DNA from 3 places in the Zhongshania aliphaticivorans genome. Region 2 is predicted to be linked to each of the others. Evidence: predicted binding sites of a transcription regulator. Region 2 holds the regulator's gene; each other region holds the start of a gene.
What was found. The regulator sigma-54, encoded in region 2, starts transcription at its own class of promoters, with help from an activator protein. The targets are predictions, from matches to a motif close to TGGCACANNNNTTGCNNT.
Positions count from the first base shown of each region.

Region 1: a site for sigma-54 is predicted at 5,609-5,626, ahead of galU (UTP--glucose-1-phosphate uridylyltransferase GalU). Genes of this name have one in related genera too.
Region 3: a site for sigma-54 is predicted at 896-913, ahead of AZF00_RS01865 (HAD-IIB family hydrolase). Genes of this name have one in related genera too.

Region 1 is NZ_CP014544.1:522,820-529,934, reverse strand. It holds gene rplU (50S ribosomal protein L21) at 1-195, opposite strand, end outside; gene AZF00_RS02325 (polyprenyl synthetase family protein) at 482-1,441, shown strand; gene pgi (glucose-6-phosphate isomerase) at 1,564-3,219, shown strand; gene AZF00_RS02315 (phosphohexomutase domain-containing protein) at 3,295-4,644, opposite strand; gene galU (UTP--glucose-1-phosphate uridylyltransferase GalU) at 4,641-5,477, opposite strand; gene fabA (bifunctional 3-hydroxydecanoyl-ACP dehydratase/trans-2-decenoyl-ACP isomerase) at 5,705-6,226, shown strand; gene fabB (beta-ketoacyl-ACP synthase I) at 6,277-7,115, shown strand, end outside.
Region 2 is NZ_CP014544.1:3,326,482-3,336,156, forward strand. It holds gene lptA (lipopolysaccharide transport periplasmic protein LptA) at 1-89, shown strand, start outside; gene lptB (LPS export ABC transporter ATP-binding protein) at 92-817, shown strand; gene AZF00_RS14745 (RNA polymerase factor sigma-54) at 960-2,456, shown strand; gene hpf (ribosome hibernation-promoting factor, HPF/YfiA family) at 2,538-2,825, shown strand; gene AZF00_RS14755 (PTS sugar transporter subunit IIA) at 2,859-3,308, shown strand; gene rapZ (RNase adapter RapZ) at 3,308-4,165, shown strand; gene AZF00_RS14765 (HPr family phosphocarrier protein) at 4,176-4,445, shown strand; gene mgtE (magnesium transporter) at 4,555-5,913, shown strand; gene yjgA (ribosome biogenesis factor YjgA) at 5,931-6,446, shown strand; gene AZF00_RS14780 (carbon-nitrogen hydrolase family protein) at 6,455-7,258, opposite strand; gene AZF00_RS14785 (YhdP family protein) at 7,261-9,675, opposite strand, start outside.
Region 3 is NZ_CP014544.1:437,189-444,303, forward strand. It holds gene AZF00_RS01850 (LysR family transcriptional regulator) at 1-168, shown strand, start outside; gene AZF00_RS01855 (FKBP-type peptidyl-prolyl cis-trans isomerase) at 310-795, shown strand; gene AZF00_RS01865 (HAD-IIB family hydrolase) at 1,028-2,746, shown strand; gene AZF00_RS01870 (glycosyltransferase family protein) at 2,792-4,015, shown strand; gene AZF00_RS01875 (alpha-amylase family glycosyl hydrolase) at 4,015-5,781, shown strand; gene AZF00_RS01880 (acyl-CoA dehydrogenase C-terminal domain-containing protein) at 5,895-7,115, shown strand, end outside.

The DNA.
Region 1 (7,115 bases), 1.4 Mb from region 2:
CGCAATTACTTCCGCAGTCACTTTACCGCCCTCAACATATGGCGCGCCAATTTTTAGATCGTCACCGGTCTTAACCATCAACACTTTATCGAAGGTCAAACTTTCGCCAGTGGCAACTTCAATTTTTTCTAGCTTGAGGGTTTCGCCCTCAATAACACGGTGCTGCTTACCACCGCTTTCAATCACTGCGTACATGTTTATATCTCCAAGAGCCTGCTTGCAATAGTTTGTTTCGGCCGAGCGTTCGTATCGAGACCAATATCGAAATAGGGCCTAGCTACAACACGCCGGGACAAGTCCAGGCACCGTCACCACCACTTAACCATTAAGGGGCCGCACGGTTTTGCTTCAGGGGCGCGAATTGTACGCAGTTTTAAAAAAATACACAATACCCGCAATCACAAGTGACGCCTAGACCTTGACAGCTAGCGGCTGCGCTCATACGATGCCAGCCGACTCCGCCAGACGACTCCTTGCCACCATGCAACAGATTAGACAGGTCGTGGACAGCGAATTCGTCGCCGTCAATGACTTCATCATCGAACAACTGCATTCTAATGTGCCCCTCGTGGAAAACATCGGCCACTATATCGTCGATGCTGGAGGCAAACGCCTGCGCCCATTACTGAGCTTGCTCAGTGCTGGCGCCATTGGCCAAATTAGCGAAAAGCACCTGCAATTGGCCGCGGTTATTGAGTTTATCCACACCGCCACCCTGCTTCACGATGATGTTGTTGACATCTCCGCCCTGCGCCGCGGCCGCCCAACTGCCAACGCCAATTGGGGCAACGCGCCCAGTGTCCTCGTTGGTGACTTTCTTTATTCCCGCGCCTTTCAAATTTTAGTGCAGATTGGCAGCTTCCCCTTAATGGGCCTACTTTCTGACACAACCAATACCGTCGCGGAAGGCGAAGTACTGCAACTGACCCGCGCGGGTAACCCCGACACCAGTGAAGCCACCTACTTCGAGGTCATTCGCAGTAAAACCGCCGTCTTATTTGGTGCGGCCTGCAGTGGCGCCGCCATTCTCAGCGACAAACCGGAGCAGCAAGATGCGCTGCACGACTACGGCATAAATCTTGGCATCGCCTTTCAACTCATTGACGACATTCTCGACTACGAAGGCGATCCAGCCGAAACCGGCAAAAACGTCGGCGACGATCTCGCCGAAGGCAAGCCGACACTGCCGCTAATTTATTTACTCGAAAATGGCAGCGACAAGCACAAGCAGCTAGTGCGAGACGCCATTAGCCGCAAATCTGCCGAGCAGCTCGAGGCCATTGTCGATGCCGTTAAGCACTGCGGGGCACTCGACTATTGCCATGCCGCAGCCAAGCGCTACACCGACGCGGCACTCGCCGCACTCAATAGCCTGCAGCCCAGCCCCTACCGCACCGCGCTTGAAGAACTGACTGAAATCGCCCTTTCTCGCCGCAGCTAAGTTTCTCACCAAAGCGACGCTCCGGCGGATTACAATCTCCCCAATAAGCCGTTACAATTTCAGTACTTATCGCCGAGATGGAAAAACTGGCGCGCACCGAAACGGATATCCGAGGAGTTATTTTGAGCACAGCTGTAGACCAGGCATCAGCCAAACTAAGTGATCTTGATTTACAGACACAGCTGACCGAACTCGCTCGCAACGCCGCCAACACCCCACTTAAAAACCGATTCAAGCTCGATCCTCTACGCGCCAGCACCTTTAGCGGGCACGTCGGCCCCTTATTTGTCGATTTCGCCAAGCATCACCTGGATACCGGCATTCTCTCCACCTTGTGCACACTCGCCCACCAACGCGGCGTGCCACAACAACTCGATGCCTTACGCGCTGGCGCCAAGCTCAATAACACCGAGGATCGCTCGGCAAACTACCCGTGCCTGCGGCGCTGGGCCAGCAGTGACACAAGCGCGGCGCATGACCCCGCGATTGACGCCATGTATCGCAAAATGGAAGCACTGGTCACCGCAATCCACGCGGGCACTCACCGCAGCAGCACCGGACAAACCTTTACCGATGTTGTCAATATTGGCATTGGCGGCTCAGACTTCGGCCCGCGCTTAGTATGCGACGCCCTAAGCAACCAGCACCCCAACACCTTGCGGCCCCACTTCGCCGCCAATATCGACCCTAGCGTGATGACCGAGATACTGGCTCGCGTACCCGCCGAAACCACCTTATTCATTGTCGCCTCAAAATCCTTCGGCACCCAAGAGTCCCGTTGTAATGCTCAGACCGCACGAGCCTGGCTACAATCCGCGCTCGGCACCCGCGACGTCGACGCCCACTTTATGGCAGTAAGCTCTAAGCCCGAAGCCGCCAAGGCGTTTGGCATTAGCGAAGAATTAATCATTCCCGTTCCCGAGTGGGTTGGTGGCCGATTTTCGGTATGGTCAGGCTTTGGCCTCGCCATTGCCTTATGCGCTGGCATGGACAGCTTCCGCGCCCTACTCAAAGGTGGCTACGCGGTAGATCAGCACGTTGCCAGCCAGCCCCTAGAAAGCAATATCCCACTCATCTTAGGCATGCTAGATGTATGGTACCGCAACGCCTGGGGCATGACGTCACACGCGGTACTGCCCTATGAGCATCATCTAAAATTGCTGCCTATTTATTTGCAGCAATTATTTATGGAGAGCGCGGGAAAATCCGTCAAGGCAGATGGCAGCCCAACCGCTGGCGCAACCGGCGGCGTTATCTGGGGCACCGAGGGCACCAATGGCCAGCACTCCTTTCATCAACTCCTCCATCAAGGCAGCGACGCGATTCCCTGTGATTTTATTGCCAGCCTAAGCTCGCACAACCCGATTGGCGAGCAACATCAAGCATTAATCGCCAACTGCTTCAGTCAGAGCCTAGTGTTAATGCAAGGCCAAGCCGCCGCCGACATCGAAAAAGATTTAATCGCCAGTGGCATGGATGCCAGCGCCGCCCGGCAGCTCGCACAGCACAAAGCCATGCCCGGCAACCGCCCTAGCACCACTATTTTAATGAACAAGCTTGACGCCGAAAGCCTCGGCGCGCTCATCGCCCTCTATGAATACCGCCTATTTGCCACAAGTTTTATGTGGGGCATTAACCCTTTCGATCAATGGGGAGTTGAGCTGGGGAAACAGATAAGCCAAACGCTTATGGCTAGCTTAAGTGGTGACGATACGGCCACTCTAGATTCGTCGACTAGCCAACTCATTGCCCTTTTTCGACAAGCTCAAGACGCGTAAATTTTAAGCAAGTAGCAGATGCAATAAAGGCGCCGGGAGGCGCCTTTATTGCATACTCAATCATCAAGAATTGATTTACAGCATTGCCAATAACTCAGCGGTTTTCGCTTCCATTAATGGTATGTCACCATCACTCTCAACGTTGAGGCGCACCACCGGTTCGGTATTGGACATCCGCACATTAAAACGCCAGCCGTCAAAGCTCATACTTAAGCCGTCGGTAAAATCTACTGCCGCCGCCAAAGGAGTGTAATGCGCCTGAATCGCCGCAATCACCGCTTTAGCGTCGGCTACTTCGCGATTTATTTCTCCGCTGCAAGGGAATAAAGCGACTCGCTGTTCAACCAATGACGACAAGCTCGCGGACTTCACCGACATCAGCTGCGTTACCAACAACCAGGGAATCATGCCGCTGTCACAAAAAGCGAAGTCGCGAAAATAGTGGTGGGCACTCATCTCGCCACCGTATACCGCGTTCTCGATGCGCATCCGCTCTTTGATAAATGCATGGCCGGTCTTGCACTGCACAGCGCTACCGCCAGCCTCCTCAACAATGGCAATGGTATTCCAGGTTAAGCGTGGATCGTGGACGATTTTTTCGCCGGGATTTTTCAGCAAAAATGCCTCGGCCAATAAGCCAACCACGTAATATCCCTCGATAAAATCACCGGTTTCATCGAAGAAAAAACAGCGGTCAAAATCGCCATCCCATGCCACACCCAAATCAGCGCCATGCTCTTTTATTGCATCAATACTGGGCTGACGGTTTTCAATCAATAGTGGATTAGGCACCCCGTTTGGGAAGTTGCCGTCAGCCTCATGATGAACCCGAATAAATTCAAAGGGGAGATACGCTTCCAGCAAATCAACAACGCGACCAGCCCCGCCATTGCCAGCATTAACCACAATTTTTAGCGGCTTTAACGATTCGACATCAACATAGCTCAGTAGATGTTCAACATAGGCGGACGACGTATCTAAGGCCTGAAGGCTGCCGCGTGTTGCGACTGGCGCAAACTCGTTTTTCTCGGCCAGCGCTTTAATGTCGAAAAGACCAGTGTCTCCACTGATGGGCTTGGAGCCTTCACGCACAAACTTCATGCCGTTATAGTCTTTAGGGTTATGGCTTGCAGTAACGGCAATACCACCATCCATTTCGGCATGGGAGGTGGCGAAATAAATTTCTTCCGTTCCGCACAAACCAATATCGTAAACATCCACACCCGCGTCGCGCAGGCCTTCGGTCAGGGCACCTTTAATCGACTCACTGCTTAAGCGAATATCATGACCAACCACAACTTTCTTCGGCTGTATCACCTCGGCAAAAGCGCGGCCAATTCGATAGGCAATATCTTCGTTTAGCTGATCGGGAATACGACCGCGCACGTCATAAGCTTTAAAGCACGTTATCTCACTACTGCTCACGACGAGGCCTCGCTATAAACATTCTCGTAAACGTAGTTGGTCGCCTCAATAAAGCCCGGCACGCTACCACAGTCAAAACGCTTGCCGCGGAACTTATAAGCGAGTACACAGCCATTTTGCGCCTGTGTCATTAGCGCATCAGTCAACTGAACTTCGCCGTTTTTACCTGGCGGAGTGTTACGCAAAATATCGAAAATATCCGGCGTTAAAATATAGCGACCAATAACCGCCATATTGGTTGGTGCGTCTTCTGGCTTGGGCTTTTCTACCATGGAACTAACGCGGTACAAGCCATCGCCCATTTCCTCACCCGCAATGACCCCATATTTTTCAATCTCTTCCATTGGCACTTCTTGAATCGCAACAATGCTGCAGCGAAACTGCTTATACAGCGCCACCATTTGCGCCATAACGCCATCATCTTCTTGGTTGAGGCATAAATCATCTGACAAAATCACGCCAAAAGCCTCATCACCAATCAAGCATTCGCCGGTCAAAATTGCGTGACCCAGACCTTTCATTTCGCGCTGACGGGTCATCATAAACGTGCCTTCATTAAGCACATTGCGAATACAGTCGAGATAGCGCTCCTTGCTCGTTCCCGCTATTTGGTTTTCTAACTCGTAACTAATATCAAAATGATCCGCAATTGCGCGCTTCCCGCGACCGGTGACCAGGGCGATTTCTTTTAAACCCGCCTGAATCGCCTCCTCTACGCCATACTGCACGAGAGGCTTGTTGACGATGGGCAGCATTTCCTTGGGCATGGATTTGGTTGCGGGAAGAAAGCGCGTGCCGTAACCGGCGACGGGGAATAGACATTTTCGAATCATAATATTTCCTGAAGTACTGTCGGGAGCCATCCCGAATCCTTTTAACGAATGTTAACGCTGCGGTATTCTCCCAACAGCTGCGACGCTTGGCAAGCACCGCTCTTTTATCGCCTTTGTATGACAACTCAATGACAGCAAGCATCACGCCAATGTTGACATTTTAATGTGCCAGCCAAAACCTTCGTGCTAAGATAAGCGCTACATTTTCAAACTGAAACTATGGCCTCATGTCTCTAATCCATCAAAATAGCTTTACCAAAGAAGAACTCATCGACTGCGGACACGGCAAATTATTTGGTCCCGGTAATCCCAAGCTCCCCGTAGATAATATGCTAATGGTAGACCGGATTACCCACATTAGCACGGAAGGCGGCAGCTACGACAAAGGCGTGTTAGTGGCCGAACTCGATATCAATCCAGACCTCTGGTTCTTTGACTGCCACTTTAAAGGCGACCCTGTAATGCCCGGCTGCTTGGGCCTTGACGCAATGTGGCAGCTGGTTGGTTTTTACCTTGGTTGGCGCGGCAATAGCGGCAAAGGCCGTGCACTCGGCGCGGGCGAAGTAAAATTCACCGGCCAAATACTGCCCGACTCCAAGCTTGTCACCTACACCCTGAACTATAAGCGCCTTATTGAACGCAAGCTTATATTAGGCATAGCCGATGGCGAAGTCGCAGTTGACGGCAAGGTAATCTACACCGCAAAAGATTTGCGCGTTGGCCTATTTAAAGACGACGCCAGTTTCTAATATTTCCTGAAAACCCAATTAATACTACAGATAAGATAATGAGGTATCCGATGAAACGTGTTGTCGTAACCGGTATGGGGATTGTTTCCAGCATCGGCAATGATTTGGCAGAAGTACTCACATCATTGCAAGAGGGTAAGTCGGGAATCGCGTTCAACGAAGAGTACAAGGAAAAAGGATTTCGCAGCCAAGTTTCTGGCTCCATCAAAAACCTCGACCTTAAAGAACGCATTGACCGCAAGCAGCTGCGCTTTATGGGCGATGCCGCCGCCTACGCCTATATCGCCATGCAGGAAGCGGTTACTGACTCCGGCCTAACAGAAGATCAGGTTAGCAATGTCCGCACCGGCATTATTGCTGGCTCTGGCGGCGCGTCTTCCGCCAACCTCATTGAGTCTGCCGACACGCTGCGCGAGCGCGGTGTAAAACGCATTGGGCCCTACCGCGTTACCCAAACCATGGGCAGCACGGTTTCGGCTTGCCTGGCCACACCATTTAAAATCAAAGGTGTTAACTACTCAATTTCCTCGGCTTGCGCGACCAGTGCCCACTGCATTGGCAATGCCATGGAGCTGATCCAGCTCGGCAAACAAGATGTGGTTTTTGCTGGTGGCGGCGAAGAAGAACACTGGTCTTTAAGCTGCTTGTTTGACGCCATGGGCGCACTATCAACCAAATATAACGACACTCCTGAGAAAGCATCTCGCCCCTACGACGCCAATCGCGACGGTTTTGTTATTGCCGGCGGCGCAGGTATGATCGTGCTTGAAGAGTTAGAGCACGCCAAGGCTCGCGGCGCGAAGATATACGGCGAGATCGTCGGCTACGGCGCTACTTCTGACGGCTACGACATGGTCGCACCAAGCGGTGAAGGCGCGGCACGCTGCAT
Region 2 (9,675 bases):
TCCCTGACGGCGACTTGCCTGGCGGTGACGCCAACAACACGACGACCAAGCCCACCCCTGACAACGCCCCCAGCGGAGAATCGCGCTAACCATGCCAGTTCTGCAAGCCAGCAATCTCGCCAAGGCCTACAAGGGCCGCGAAATCATTAAAGATGTGTCGCTCACCATTAGCAGCGGCGAAATTGTCGGCCTACTCGGCCCCAATGGCGCAGGTAAAACCACCTGCTTTTATATGATTGTTGGCATCGTTAATGCCGACAGGGGCACGATCCGCCTCGATGATCGCGACCTAACCAAACTGTCAATTAATGGCCGCGCCAAAAACGGAGTGGGCTATTTGCCACAGGAAGCGTCAATTTTTCGCAAACTGACCGTCGCCGATAATATTATGGCCATCCTCGAGACCCGAAAAGACCTCAACCGTACGCAACGCAAAGAAAAATTAGAGGCTCTGCTTCAAGAGTTTCACATTACCCATATTCGCAAATCCATGGGTATGGCGCTGTCCGGCGGTGAACGTCGCCGAGTTGAAATTGCCCGTGCGTTGGCCACCGAGCCAAGCTTCATACTCCTTGACGAGCCCTTTGCAGGGGTAGACCCGATCTCGGTGAACGACATTCAAAATATTGTAAAGCACTTGCAAGCGCGGGGCATTGGGGTACTCATCACTGACCACAACGTCAGAGAAACCCTCGATATTTGCGACAAAGCCTATATCGTTGGCGAAGGCCGTATCGTTGCCGAAGGGGACGCCAACACCGTATTAAGTAATCAGATTGTCCGTGACATTTACTTGGGCGATAAATTTACTTTATAAGTTATGCAATGAGTAAATGAGTCGGCACAGGTATTGCAGGAGATGATTGTCCCGACTACACTGAGAGTGAGGCATAATTGTTGCCGGTAGAGTAAAACCTATTACTCGTGTTGCCATCACCCCGTTGTAGAAGCCGCTGCCTATGAAACAATCGCTACAGCTCAAAGTCGGTCAAAGCCTGACCATGACACCTCAGCTGCAACAAGCGATTCGCTTATTACAACTCTCTACCCTCGACCTCCAACAAGAAATACAATCAGCATTGGACTCCAATCCACTGCTTGAAATCAGTGATGACAGCGACGATTTTGAAGTCAATACCGAACCCACATCCGCCGAACCCAAAAAAGCAGAGAAAAGCAGCGACCAAGAGACCGAAGCCCCGCAGCCCGAAGCAGACACTGAATGGGCCGAACGCAGCGACATCCCTGACGACCTGCCGGTAGACAGCCAGTGGGACGACGTTTACCAAACCAGCGGCAGTAGCAGCGGCTCCGGCAGCGGTTCGGCAGCGGAAGACAACGACTACAGCAACGACTATCGCAATTCCAGCGCCGACTCCCTGCAAGACCATTTACGCTGGCAGCTAAACCTCAGCCGCCTATCTGATATTGACCGTTTAATTGCCGACGCCATCATCGACGCCATCGATGACAATGGCAGGTTAACGGTCAGCGCAGAAGAACTTGTCGAAGGCTTTGCCAGTGACGAAATCGAAATCGAAGAGTTCAATGCGGTTTTACATCTTATTCAGCAATTTGATCCACCGGGCGTAGCCGCCCGCGACCTGCAAGAGTGTTTATTGATTCAGCTCAAGCAATTACCCGCCGACACCTATTTAGTTGAAGAAGCCCGTCTTGTCGTGAGCCAATATATGGCGCAATTGGGCAATCGCGACTATAACCAGATAATGCGTCGCTGCCGCTTAAAAGAAGATCAGCTTCGCGACATCATAAAACTGGTGCAATCGCTCAACCCCACACCGGGTGACAGCATTGGCGCCGACGAAACTGAATATGTCGTCCCCGATGTGTTTGTAAGCAAAAAGGACGATCGCTGGCTGGTGGAGCTGAACCCTGATATTGCACCCAAAATTCAAATTAACGCACACTACGCGGCACTGGCCAGAAAGAGCAGCAATAGCAGTGATAACGACTATATCCGCGACAATCTGCAAGAAGCGCGCTGGTTTATCAAAAGCCTACTCAGCCGCAATGAAACTCTAATGAAAGTCGCAACCAAAATTGTTGAATACCAACGCGGCTTTTTAGAATACGGCGAAGAAGCCATGAAACCCCTGGTTTTACACGATATTGCCGAAGCGGTTGGCATGCACGAATCCACGATTTCACGGGTAACGACCCAAAAATACATGCACACCCCAAGAGGCATTTTTGAGCTTAAATTCTTCTTTTCCAGTCATGTATCAACCGACACCGGCGGTGAGTGTTCATCGACCGCTATTCGCGCGTTAATTAAAAAGCTGGTGGCGGCAGAAAACCCCCGTAAACCGCTAAGCGACAGTAAAATTACCGACTTACTCGGCGATCAAGGCATTCAGGTTGCCCGCCGCACCATTGCAAAATATCGAGAATCACTGGTTATTCCGCCCTCAAACGAGCGGAAACGACTGGTATAGTGGCAGTGCCCCTGTTACGGTCATTGTCGTCATACACGCGCCGTGAGGCGCTAGTTATTTTCAGCGATGAAGGAGCAAAATATGCAGATTACTGTTAGTGGTCACCACGTTGATGTTACCCCGTCTCTTCGCGATTACGTCAATACCAAGCTCGGCAAACTTCAACGACACTTTGACAACATCACTAATACCGACGTCACCCTGTCAGTAGAAAAGCTGATCCAAAAGGCCGAGGCCACCGTGCACGTCGCCGGCGCCGACCTATTTGCCACCTGCGAATCGGAGGATATGTACGCGGCGATCGACAGCCTGACCGACAAACTCGATCGACAATTAATTAAACACAAAGAAAAAACTCTCGGCCGCTAAGGCCCTTGACCTAAACCACTGTTGCAAGAAACCATGATACTCAATTCCATTCTCACCTTAGGACGCACCCACAGCGGTGCGTCCATTACCAGTAAAAAACGACTTCTTGAATTCATTTCAGCCGGTATCAGCGCCGATAATAGCGAATTTGACGCCGATGAATTATTTAATGAGCTCTTGGCCAGAGAAAGACTGGGCAGTACCGGTATTGGCCACGGCGTCGCTATTCCTCATTGTCGCAGTAGCCGCTGCACCGCGATCACCGGCATGCTCCTCAAGCTAGAGCAAGCCATCGATTTCGAAGCGGTAGACGACCAGCCCGTCGACTTGGTGTTTGCTCTTATCGTGCCAGCAGAAGCCCACGACGAGCACCTTAAAGTCTTAGGTGCGCTTGCCACGGCCTTCAATGAAGAAAGCTTTCGCAGTGAGCTGCGCAGCGCCACGTCTGACCAGGCCCTCTTTGAGCGAGCGCTACAAAGCTAATGGAACTCATCATCCTCAGCGGGCGCTCAGGTTCCGGCAAAAGTACCGCCCTGCATCAGCTGGAAGATGAAGGCTTCTATGCCATCGACAATTTGCCCGTATCTCTACTACCCGAGCTGGTTCGTGAGCTGTCACGAAGTCCACTGAAAGTGCACCAGCACGTCGCCGTATGCATCGATGCCCGCAACGCCCAAGATGGCCTAGCACGCTTCAAAAGCCTGTGCGATCAGGTCAAACAATACGCCCACCTTCGAATCGTCTTTCTCGACGCCGGTGACGACAAACTTATCAAGCGGTTTAGTGAAACTCGCCGTCGCCACCCGCTAACCACTGACTCGCTGCCACTGGCCGATGCCATTAAACTGGAGTCTCGTTTACTGGAACCCATTGTGGTCGAAGCCTCGCTGGCAATCGACAGCAGTGACATGACGGTACACGAACTCCGCGCGGCGATTCGCGACCGTATTCTCGGTGTCGACGCCAGTCGTCTTGCCGTGCAGCTAAAATCCTTTGGTTTTAAACGCGGCCTGCCGATTGATGCCGACCTTGTCTACGACTTGCGGATGCTGCCCAACCCCCACTGGCAAGATAATTTACGCAGCCTCACCGGTCGAGACCAAGCCGTGCAGGACTTTCTCGCCAAACAGCCTGATGTGCAATTGATGCATCACGATATTCTGCAATACCTGCAAACCTGGCTACCCAAAATTGAAGCCAGTAACCGCAGTTATTTCACCATTGCGATTGGTTGCACCGGTGGTCAACATCGCTCAGTATATATGGTTGAATCCTTGGCAGAGGCCATGCGTAGCGCCTACCCAGACTTACAAGTTCGCCATCGCGAACTCCAGAATTAGAGAAGACACGATGGTCGAAGCAGAACTCAAAATCATTAATAAGCTCGGCTTGCACGCCCGCGCTGCCGCCAAACTCGTTGCCACCACAGGTGCGTATAGCTCGCTTATTACCCTGCGCATTGGCGACAAAAGTGTCGACGGCAAAAGTATTATGTCGGTGATGATGCTCGCCGCCGGAAAAGGCAGCGACATTCACGTTCGCTGCGAAGGAAACGACGAGACGGCGGCCTTGAGCGCAATACAAGACCTGATAAATCAACGCTTTGGTGAGGGTGAGTAAGAAACTTTATTTCATCTGAAATTAGCTAGTGGATTGTTGCGCGCCGCGCTTTCAAGGATAATTACCAAGATATCTCACAAATCCACCACGGCTCAGGCTAGGGATAGGTATGGCCCAGACTGCAGACAAGCTACAATCCGAGAGCCAGCTAAAAACCCTTAACGACGCCCTGGGTTCTGGCGGGTTTCTGCAAATTCGCCGCATGCTAAACGGCCTGCCCCCAGCAGACGCCGCCCACTTAATTGAATCAACGCCGCACAAAATCCGTAGTGTTTTGTGGCAGCTTATCGACTCTGAGAATGAAGGCGACATCCTTCAACACCTCAATGACGAAGTCCAAAGCCAATTCCTACGGCAAATGGACGCCGAAGAAGTCGCGGCCATCACCGAAGGTCTCGAAGCCGACGACATTGCTGACATTCTCCAGCAATTACCAGACCGCGTTATTCGCGAAGTTCTGGAATCGATGGACCATCAAGATCGCCTACGCGTAGAACATGTCTTGTCCTTCGACGAGGACACTGCTGGCGGCTTGATGAACACCGACACGATTACCGTGCGGCCCAACATCACCCTCGATGTCGCGATGCGTTATTTACGCCGCCATGAAAGCCTGCCAGAGATGACCGACAGCCTGATCGTCGTCAATCGCAACGATCAATACATTGGCATACTGTCGCTGCGCAAACTGCTGGTCTCTGACCCCAGCGTGACCGTGCGGGAAATCATGGACACCGAGGTGGAACCGATCTCTGCCAGTATGTCGTCAAAAGAGGTCGCCACGCTTTTCGCCCGCCACGACTGGGTCTCTGCCCCGGTCATTGGCGAAGACAGTCTATTGCTCGGCCGTATCACCATCGATGACGTGGTCGATGTTATTCGCGAAGAATCCGACCACTCCCTGATGAGTATGGCGGGTTTAGATGAAGACGAAGACACCTTCGCCGCCGTGTGGAGTACCGCACCGCGCCGGGCTATATGGCTTGGTATCAATTTACTCACTGCCTTTATTGCCTCCGGCGTTATCAACTTATTTGAAGCCACCATAGAAAAAGTGGTGGCGCTGGCGGTACTCATGCCGATTGTAGCCAGTATGGGTGGCGTCGCCGGCACCCAAACTTTAACGGTGGTGATAAGGGGTATGGCATTGGGCCATATCAGTAAAGACAATAGTCGCTGGCTCATTAATCGCGAGATCATGGTCGGCGCGATAAACGGCGGCCTCTGGGCCTTGATCGTAGCGGGCGCCACTACTGTGTGGTTCGGCGATCCACTGATGGGCGGCATTATTGCCGCCGCCATGATTATTAATTTAATTACCGCCGCGCTAGCGGGGGCTGTTCTGCCGCTGGCCATGAAATCCCTAAATATTGACCCCGCCCTCGCTGGCGGCGTAGTACTTACCACGGTTACCGATGTTATCGGCTTTATGTCCTTTCTCGGCCTAGCAACCTATTTTTATGCTTAATAGCAACGGATTTTAATGTGACTGACGAAATACCCGAATCAGAGCGCCCCAGTAAAACGGCGGTGAAAAAAGAGATGCAAGTCCTCCAGCAATTGGGGGAGAAGCTCGTTAAGCTCAGCAATAATGAACTGGCCAAAATAACGATTCACGATGAGCATCTCATCGAGGCGCTAAGCACCGCCCGAAAGTTGACCAGCCGTGAAGCACTGCGCCGCCAGCTCCAGTATATTGGCAAGCTAATGCGCGGAATCGACCTCACAGAGATTGAAGCTGGCTTAGCCAAACGCGAAGAAGGTCAACGAGAGCAAGCTCAGCAATTTCACCGATTAGAGCTACTGCGCGATGAACTCGCCGAGACTGGTATCGGCGCCATAGAAAAGGCCCTAAACGTCTACCCCCATGGCGATCGTCAACGTCTGCGCCAACTGGTAATGCAAATAGACAAGGACGCACAGGCAAAAAAACCGCCCGCTGCTAAACGGAAATTATTCCAATATTTGAAAGAACTTCAGGCCGCCAAGCCTGCTGACTAATGGCAAAGTTATAAACGGCGGTGCTGGGCAACTGGCATTCGCTTGCGCAATGCCAGTTGCTCCTCAGCGTCATAGTTAGCAATAACCGTGCAGGCGCCCAAGCCCGCCTCAGCCAAGACCTGCCCCCAACTGTCAATAAGCACAGAGCCGCCCGAGGTCTGCCGTTTAGCATCGTGGATACCGCCTTGGTTAGCCGCTACCACAAAACATTGATTTTCAATTGCGCGAGCACGAAGCAGAGGCAACCAATGCGCCCAGCCGGTGCTGCGGGTAAACGCCGAAGGCAGGGCAATAATATCAACCCCTTGATCCTGCATAAGCCTGAATAGCTCTGGAAAACGCAGGTCGTAACACACCGCCACGCCCAGCTTGCCCAGTTCGGTATCGACAAGCAGCACACTGTCGCCCGGCGCATAGGAATCAGACTCCCGATAGCGCCCTTGGTCATCACCAAGCTCGGCATCAAACAAATGTATTTTGCGGTAACGACCAAGACAGCTGCCGCACGCTGCGTAGACAAAACTCGTCGCGTACACCCGACCATCTTCCGCTGGGGTAGGAATAGTGCCGCCGACCACAATAAGCTGATACCGCGCTGCCAGTGCACTGAGGAATTGCTGCAAAGTCGAGTCGACGGCCTCGGCAGCTGCTAGCGCGGCGATGTCGGGACTGCCAAACAAGGCAAAATTTTCCGGCAGCACCACCAGTCTTGCACCACTGCTCGCGGCCTCTGCAACCAAGGCTTCCGCCCTCTGTAGATTCGCCTCCAGATCCGCACTGGACACCATTTGAATCGCCGCTAAATTCGCCACGATTACTTTAGCCCCGGCTTGCCGGTGTTACGGCTTTGGGGCGTACTAATATCAAAGGACTCGTCGTCAAAAATATTTTTAAAAATCAATTCAGGCTCCTGAATAGTGCCCGAAATTTCATATACCGCACTGGAAAAGCTGTCCATCTGCTCTTCAAAAACCTTGCTCACCACATAGGCACCGGCCGCCGCTGGCAAGCCCCCCACCAACGCCGCCACCCAAGGTAAATTACTACCCACCGGCAAGGTTGCAACCAAGCGCAAATCAGGTACTTCGGTGCGCAAATTAATGGCACCCGTCATCTGGAAACGGCTCGATGGCCCATGAACATCCAGTGGTGACGATAATTGCAGCTGACTATCCGCTAGATTCAAGCCGCCCCGCATCCGGTCAAAATAAATGCCTTTTTTAAACACATCGCGGAAATCAAACTTTAAGCGACGCACAATATTGGCCATATTGAAGATACTAAAAATTCGCAGAGTGCCACTGGCCGCATCCGAGGTTTTTAAAAACCGGCCATCCTTAAAAGAAAAGCTAAACTCGCCCTCACTGTCGGCGAGCGTCCACTGGCTGGGCGCTCCCGGCCACTGCAAATTCAGGTCAAAATTACCGCGCCGAGTTTCCATTACCCTCGGGTAGGAGAAACCCTCCAAGACATCACCCAGGTCACCCACGCCAAATTGGCCCCGCAACTGGGACGTATTTTGGCCGTTATCATCCTGCAGCCAATGCAAATTAGTACTGCCGGCCACCGTTGCCAACTCAATTCCCCGCAAACTGCCACGCACATTATAAAAATGTGCGCCGTCGGTATCACTGCGTAAATCGAAGCCGAGCCGCCCCATGACTTCATCGCCAATACTCAGTTTCACGATATCCAGATCGACGCTCGGCAGGCTTCGCGGATCTACTCCCGCCAGGGAATTAGCCGACGAATCCCTTGGCGAAGGCAAGCTCAAGTAGTCTAATTTCAATTTATAAACGTCACCCGCCGCACTCCCGGCCCGGGGAATGTGAAGATCGCCAAGTACCTGCGGGCTATTAATATGCAACAACCACGCGTAGGGATCACTGCGCAAAGAAATTTGCGCAGCCTCTAGTAAATTATCGAAAACCATCACTTCATCGATATAGAGGTCCTTAACACTAAACGCTAAGCCCTCTTCTGAACTCGTATTACTGGCAGCTAGCTCGGCATAGCGATCATAAACTCGCCGCCACTGGTCAAAATCAGCAAACGCGAGTCGGCCACCTATCAGCATTTGTCCAGGGCTTAAATCTCGCCAGGTATTCGGTTTCGACGCCGCACCCACGTGTAAATTTGCGCTAATCGCAGCACCATCTTGAAATCCGAGTAATAAGCTCAATTGCTCAGCCAAGTCGACATGCATCACTTGAAGGCCATCGCCAAAAGGCAGGCTTATTTTTACATCGCGTTTTTTATCCGCCGCTTTATACAATGGCTGCGGCAGTAGAATATCCACCCCTCGCAAATCAGATGTCACTGTTAAGCCGGCGTCCGAACCGGTCTGAATATGCAGTTTGGCCGCCGTGCTACCACGGAAAAAGCCCATTGCGGGCTGCCCAGTCCAGCGGCCAATATCAGCCATATTGATATTGCCATTAACATCGATAGCGAGCTGCCCGCCGCGCTGCTTAATGCTGGCCTTCATAGGCTGGCCAAACAGCTTAGCGCCTAAACCTCGGCTCCGAATACCGCCCTCGGTCTGGTAGTGTAAATGACCAATTGCATCGTTTAAGGTCAAACGATAATTGCGCATTTCAATCGTGTTGAAATTGATATCGGCGTCGACGCTGACATCAATTTTCGGTGTCTCGGTCAGGGTCATTTGTAAGGCAAAATCAACATCAGCATCACCTTCACCACGCCACTGATCAAAGACATTGCCGACAGATTGATGAAGTGGCGTTTCAGTGAATAAGCGCTGGGCCTGTGCAAAGTTTGGCCGCGCACTGGCACTAACATCTAATGTAAACAGGCCATCTGTATCCGGCCCTATTGCCACACGCAGATCGTCCACCGCTAAACCGTCGAGCTGAGCCGCGTCGGCCACTGTCGCAGTGACCAGGGCATTGTCTATTAAAACCTCGGCGTTAGCGGCGCTTATGACGGGCCAATCCGGATGAAATGCGAGTTCAATGTCGCTTAAGTCCAAATGCAATTGCACTGCAGGGTGGTCCTCAGTAGACGCCAGCAGTGAACCCCGATAGATAAACCCCGCAGTATTGGCCCTGCCTGCGCGAATGCTTTTACCTAGCCAATCAAGCAAACCATCGCTCAATACCGTCGGCGTAAAACGTCGGTGCAAGGTGACATCAGCATCCTGTGCACCAATGACTAAGCTCATCTGGGGCTCGACATCTGTATCCTTGTGCAGCGGCAGGTCCAATCG
Region 3 (7,115 bases), 1.3 Mb from region 2:
AATTTGTACGTGGATGACCCGCGTTTAGCCGTGCGCAAACCGCCGTTTATGATAATACCTATTGAGCTTAAGCTCGCGTGGAGCCCCCTGTTACAGCATGACCCGGGTCATATTTGGCTGCGGCGTCGTATTGTTGAGGTGGGCGAGGAAATTTCCGGTCGCGCCTGAGTTTGGCGGGGGTGTGACAACTTCCGCAATATTGGCCGCTGATCGTCGAATCTCGGCAAATAAGCAATAAATTGGCCCGGTGGCGTGACCTTGCCGGTCAAAACTGTCATGCTTGTCGGCTTATTTTAACGGGAGGCTCCCATGATTATTGCTAACGATTGCGTAGTGGCTTTTCACTACACCCTGACCGACGAAGCTGGTGCTGAGATTGACACGTCAAAAGGTCAAGAGCCACTGGCCTATCTGCATGGTCACGGCGGTATTATCCCAGGTTTAGAGCGTGAGCTGACCGGCAAAACTACCGGCGACGCGATGAAAGTGACTGTTCAGCCAGAAGATGGCTACGGTGAACTGAACCCTGAATTGATCCAAGCGGTACCTCGTGAAGCATTCCAAGGCGTCGATCAAATCGAAGTCGGCATGCAGTTCCAGGCGTCCGGCGCGCAGGGTCAAGTGCAAACCGTTGTTGTTAAAGCGGTTGACGACGAGTCTGTTACTGTTGATGCCAACCACCCTTTAGCGGGTCAGGTATTGCAGTTTGACGTCAGCATTGAAGAAGTTCGTGTTGCCAGTGAAGAAGAACTCAGCCATGGCCATGTCCACGGCGCCGGTGGTCATCAGCACTGATTACCTAAGAGTTTTAAAAGAGGCCAATTGGCCTCTTTTTTTTGCCTGTAATTCTGCTTTATCGTTCCTCTTTTGCTCAAACCTAAAACTTAGCGCCTATTGGCAAGAAACCTGCTTAATGAATATTGATATGTTTGGTATGGACTGGCATCGGGCTGTGCTATACCTAAACGATGTGTTCGATTCATTCTGATCTAAGCATCGCCAGCTTTAGGAGGCTTATTTGCCGGACATGCGCGCCGACTTGACTGAGTTTTTATTGCAAGAACGTTTGCCGGAGCAATATCGCCAGCAGATACAGGCTTATTTTATCCCTTTCATTAACGAGGTATTACCGCGGATTCGCGCGGGTGACTTGCGTGTATTGGGCATTCACGGCGCCCAGGGCAGTGGCAAATCGACCTTGGCCGCTTTTTTTCAATGGTATCTGCAGCGCGAACACGGCATGACAGTGGCGGTGGTGTCGATAGACGACTTCTATTTACGCCGCGCTGAGCGCCAAGATTTGGCGGCGAAAGTGCACCCCTTGCTTCTAACGCGCGGTGTGCCGGGCAGCCATGACGTGCCGCTTGCCGAGCAAACCTTGGCGGCCTTATTGACCTTAAAGTCGGGGCAGAGCGTGGATTTACCGCGGTTTGACAAGGCCTGTGACGATCGGGCCCAGCGCATCGCGTGGCCGCGCATTTCCGGTCCGGTTGACCTCATTATCTTTGAGGGTTGGTGTTTGGGAGCGGCGCCTTGCGAGGAACCTGCTTTGGCCACACCAGTGAACGCACTTGAAGCGGAAGAAGACCCCGACGGCGTTTGGCGGGCCTATGTAAATGCCGCGCTTGCTGGGGAATATCGTCGTCTTTTTGCAAAAATAGATTATTTATTGATGCTGGCGGCGCCCAGCTTTGACTGCGTGCAGGGCTGGCGGCTTGAGCAGGAGCAAAAGCTGGCGGCGACGCTGGATGTGGCTGCCGCACCAGCGTTAATGGATGCGGTGGCCATTGAGCGCTTTATTCAGCACTACGAGCGGATTACTCGCCAGTGTCTACAATACCTTCCCTTCCAAGCGGATTGTGTGATGACGATGGCCGCAGATCGGCGGATTAGTGCGGTAGGTTACCTACAACGCGGCAATGACCATGCTCGTCAGAGCCTGGTTTTTACCGATTTAGATGGCACGCTGCTGGATCATGATAATTACTCCTTCAGTGCAGCGACCCAAGCACTTGCTCGCTTAGCCGACCTCGGGGTGGTGTGGGTACTCAATACCAGCAAGACCCAGGCCGAGCTCCATAAGTTGGCCGCCCAGCTAAAAAATCCCTACCCCTTTATTATTGAAAATGGCGCTGCCGTGGTGGTGCCCGCCGGCTGTGATTTGCTGGCCGATGTTGATTTGAGCACAGTAAATGGCCAGCGGGTAAAGGAATTTGCGCCACGCCGCGACGAGGTCCTAACACTATTGCGTACTTGGCGAGCGCAGGGCGGCTATCAGTTTTCTGGCTTTGCGGATTTTGATGCACCAACTTTGTGCAATATAGCAGGGCTCAGTTTGGGAGAGGCCGAATTAGCACTGCAGCGTGAGTACTCGGAGCCTATTTGTTGGGAAGACACAGATGAGCGCTGGCAGGAGTTTGCTGGCCTGCTTGCCGCAGAAGGCTTGCAGGCCCTAAAAGGTGGCCGTTTTATCCATATTATGGGCACTGCAGATAAGGGCCGGGCGATGGCGTGGCTGGCTTCTTGCTTATACCCAATAGGGCCTGCGCCGCAGCTGATCGCGCTGGGTGACAGCGGTAACGATGTCGCCATGCTGGAGCGAGCAGATATTGCTGTGGTGGTGCGCTCGCCACATCATTTACCGCCGCAGATTACGGCGCCACAGGGAGAGTTACGTATTACTGAAGGTTTTGGCCCAGTCGGTTGGAACGAGGCCTTAATAGACATATTTGGTGCGGGCGATTAAATCGCGTTAGCACTCTGACGTTTTTAAAATAATATAGGCAATAATATGGGCGATTTTTACCAGAACGGCATCATTACCACCTTACACAATTTGATTGATCGGCCGGTGAGTGACATTGAGGCTGAACTGAAACAATTCTCCAAGCAACGGCCAATGGCCCTGATGCTGCCCTCGCTGTTTTCAGAGCTAGAAGGCCCAGCGCTGGCCGCGATCATTGATGAAATTGCCAAGGTCGATTATATCGATGAAATTATTATTGGTTTGGATCAGGCCGATGAGGCTCAGTATCGCTACGCCTTAAAATTCTTTAGTCGGCTACCCCAGCGTCATCGCGTGCTGTGGAATGATGGCCCGCGGCTGCGGGCAATTGATGCTCGGCTGCAAAAGCGTGGTCTTTCTCCGGAAGAGCCGGGCAAGGGCCGCAATGTGTGGTATTGCCTTGGCTTTATTCAGGCCTCGGGTCGCGCCGAGGCAATCGCTCTGCACGACTGCGATATTCTGACCTACGACCGTCGACTGCTTGCGCAATTGTTTTATCCCGTGGCTAATCCGGCCTTTAACTATGAGTTTTGTAAGGGCTATTACGCGCGGGTTGCCGACGGCAAAATCAATGGCCGGGTGAGCCGCTTGTTGGTCACGCCGCTGATTCGCTCCTTAAAGAAAATTCTTGGTGGCTCGGATTATCTCGAGTATTTAGACAGTTATCGTTACCCGCTGTCGGGTGAATTTTCGATGCGCATGGATGTGTTAAACGATCTGCGTATTCCCAGCGACTGGGGCCTAGAGATTGGCGTGCTTTCGGAGATGTACCGCAATTACTCCACTAACCGTCTGTGCCAGGTCGATATTGCCGATGTTTACGATCATAAGCACCAATCCCTGTCTGCAGCGGATGACAGCAGTGGTTTGTCAAAAATGTCGATTGATATATCCAAGGCGATTTTCCGCAAGTTGGCCACTAATGGCGTGGTGTTTAATAGCGAAACCTTCCGCACCATCAAGGCAACCTATTACCGAGTTGCCCTAGATTTTGTCGACAGCTATCGCGCCGACGCGGTGATGAATGGTCTTGATTTGGACCTTCATCGGGAAGAGCAGGCGGTTGAGTTGTTTGCTCAAAATATTGTAAAGGCGGGCAATATGTTTCTGGAAAATCCCATGGAAACACCGTTTATACCGAGCTGGAATAGGGTAGGCAGCGCCGAGCCGACCTTGTTGGCCGACATGCTGGCCGCAGTGGAGGCTGACAACGAGGAATTCGCATCGTAATGACGGAATTAAGCCCCGCGCAACATTTGCGTAATCGACTTGCCGCCCATTTGGAGGTTTTGTATCCGCAGCTCGGTAATGCGGGCCTCATTGAGGAAATGATTGCGGCAATGGCCTTAGATCAGCGCTGTTTTATGCCCGAGGCTCATAAAAACCACTGGGACGAAAGTGACGCCTTAGTCATTACTTATGGCGACTCGATTCTGCGCGACGGTGAGTGGCCGCTGCATACTCTGCATGATTTCCTGCGGCGGGAGTTGCGCGGCGTGGTTAGCGGCGTCCATATTCTGCCCTTTTACCCCTATAGCTCCGACGATGGTTTTTCGGTGATCAACTATGTGGAGGTTAATCCTTCTTTGGGTGATTGGCAGGACGTGAGTGCGATCGCCCGCGATTTTGATTTAATGGCAGATTTGGTCATAAATCATTGCTCTAGCCGCAGTCTGTGGTTTGAGAATTTTAAGCAGCGCCGCGACCCCGGCCAAGATTATTTTGTGGAGGTCGACCCCAGCGTCGATTTAAGTGCCGTGGTGCGGCCCCGCACCAGCCCCTTGTTGAGCGAGGTGCAAACCCTCGACGGCAAACGGCATGTTTGGTGTACTTTTAGCCACGATCAAGTCGACCTTAACTTTGAAAACCCCAAGGTTCTGCTGGAATTTATTAAAATTATCCGTTATTACCTCGATATGGGCGTTAAAATTTTCCGCCTCGACGCAGTGGCGTTTTTGTGGAAAATCCCCGGTACCAGTAGTTTGAATTTGGAGCAGACCCACGAGGCCGTGCGCCTGCTGCGCAGTTTAATTGAGCACGCCGTCCCCGACGCGATTATCATCACCGAAACCAATATTCCCCTGCGCGAGAATCTGGCCTATTTCGGCAATGCCAATGAAGCCCATATGGTTTACAACTTTTCGCTGCCGCCGCTATTAATTAACACCTTGGTCACGGGCAGTAGCCGCGCCTTAAAAACGTGGATGATGGGCATGCCTGCGGCCCAAGACGGCACCACGTATTTTAATTTTATTGCCTCCCACGATGGCATCGGCTTGCGGCCAGCGGAAGGTTTGCTCGACGACGAGGAAATTAAAGCGCTGGTGGGCGTAATGCAAAAAAGTGGCGGCCGGGTGTCGTGGCGGGCCTTGGCCAATGGTGAAAACCGTCCTTATGAAATCAACATCAGTTTGTTCGATGCTATGCGTCGTCGCCTCGATGGCAGTCACGGGGGCGATGGCGAGGATGGTTACCAAGAGCAGCGCTTTATTTGCGCCCATGCACTAATGCTGGCGGTACAGGGCGTACCGGCGTTCTATATCCACAGCCTGTTAGCGACTGAAAACGATGAGAATCGCGTTTTGCATACCAGTCATAACCGCGCGATTAATCGTCATCAGTGGTCGGCAGATAACTTAGAAGAGCAGCTCGCCACAACGAGTCATCACGCGCGGATATTTGCCGTGCTTAAAGAGCTAATTAAGTTGCGGGCTAAGCAGCCTGCTTTCCACCCCAACGCCGCGCAGTATCCTTTGCATTTGGGCGATCACGTATTTGGTTTGCGCCGAGAGTGTCGCACCGAGGGTAGCGCCGGACAAAGCTTGTTGGCCATCTATAATATTAGCGCCTGCGCCCAAACGCTGGCGATGAGTAGTTTGAACTTAGATGCCGATAAGCACTGGCGCGAATTGCTCAGTGACACTGATATTCACCCCGAGGCGGGTGATATCGTCTTGCCGCCCTATGCCTATTGCTGGCTTGCCTCGCGGCCATAATTTTTGGCGGTGAATGATCTGCATGTCTATTGACCTGTGATGTCACTAAAGCCGGAGCCATAAACTGCTATGGTGTTCTGAATTTTATTTGAACACTGTATCTGAGGTTCGTGATGGCCGACTACAAAGCCCCCCTGCGCGATATTGATTTTGTCTTAAAGGACTTTTTACACTGCGAGCAACACTACGCGAGCCTGAAAGGTTGTGAGGAACTCGGTGCCGATTTGATGGATGCCATCATTGGTGAGGGCGCTAAGTTTGCCGAAAACGTCGTGAACCCCATTGCGGCGAATGGTGATGAGCAAGGCTGTACGTTTGCAAATGGTCAGGTGACAACACCAGACGGGTTTAAAGAGGCTTTTCGTCAGTGGGGCGAGGGCGGCTGGCAGACTTTGGGCATTCCGGTTGCCGAGGGTGGGCAGGGTTTGCCTTCGTCTTTAGGCTCAGTCATTGGCGAAATGGTGGGCGCGCCTAGTTGGGCGTTCAGCATGTATGGCGGATTGGCGCTCGCGCCAGTGACCTGCCTAATTAACGGTGGTACTGAGGCGCAAAAACAGCGTTATTTGCCTAAGCTACTAAGTGGCGAGTGGGCGGGCACCATGTGCCTGACCGAGGCTCACTGCGGCTCTGATGTAGGCTTGCTGCGGACCAAAGCCATTAAAAATGCCGACGGTACGTACACCTTACAGGGCAGCAAAATTTTCATCTCCGGCGGTGAGCAGGACATGACCGATAATATCATTCACGCCATTTTGGCGAGGGTGGAGGGTGCGCCAGCGGGTACAAAAGGGATCTCCCTTTTTATCGCGCCTAAGTATTGGGTAAATGAAGACGGTTCAGCGGGCGATTTTAATAATATTCACTGTGGCGCCATAGAAAAGAAGATGGGGTTGAAGGCCTCGGCCACATGCGTGATGAATTACGATGGCGCCCGCGCGGTGCTGTTGGGCGAAGAAAATCGTGGTTTAGAAATCATGTTTAAGCTAATGAATGCGGCCCGCCTCGGCACCGCACTGCAGGGCCTCGCTATGGGCGAAATGGCTTATCAGGGCGCAGTTGGCTACGCCCGCGAGCGTTTACAAATGCGGTCCTTAACTGGGCCGAAAAACCCGGATGGCCCCGCTGATCCTATTTTGGTTCATCCGGATGTGCGCCGTATGCTGCTAACGCAAAAAGCCTTCATTGAGGGACAGCGGGCCTTGATTTACTGGCTTGCGCAGCAAGTCGATTTGAGTCAGTTTGGCGGCGAAATCGAGCAAGCGGAAGCCGTGCAATTACTCGAGTTATTGACGCCCATCGCCAAGGCGTTCTGTACTGAAACGGCCCAAGAAGTT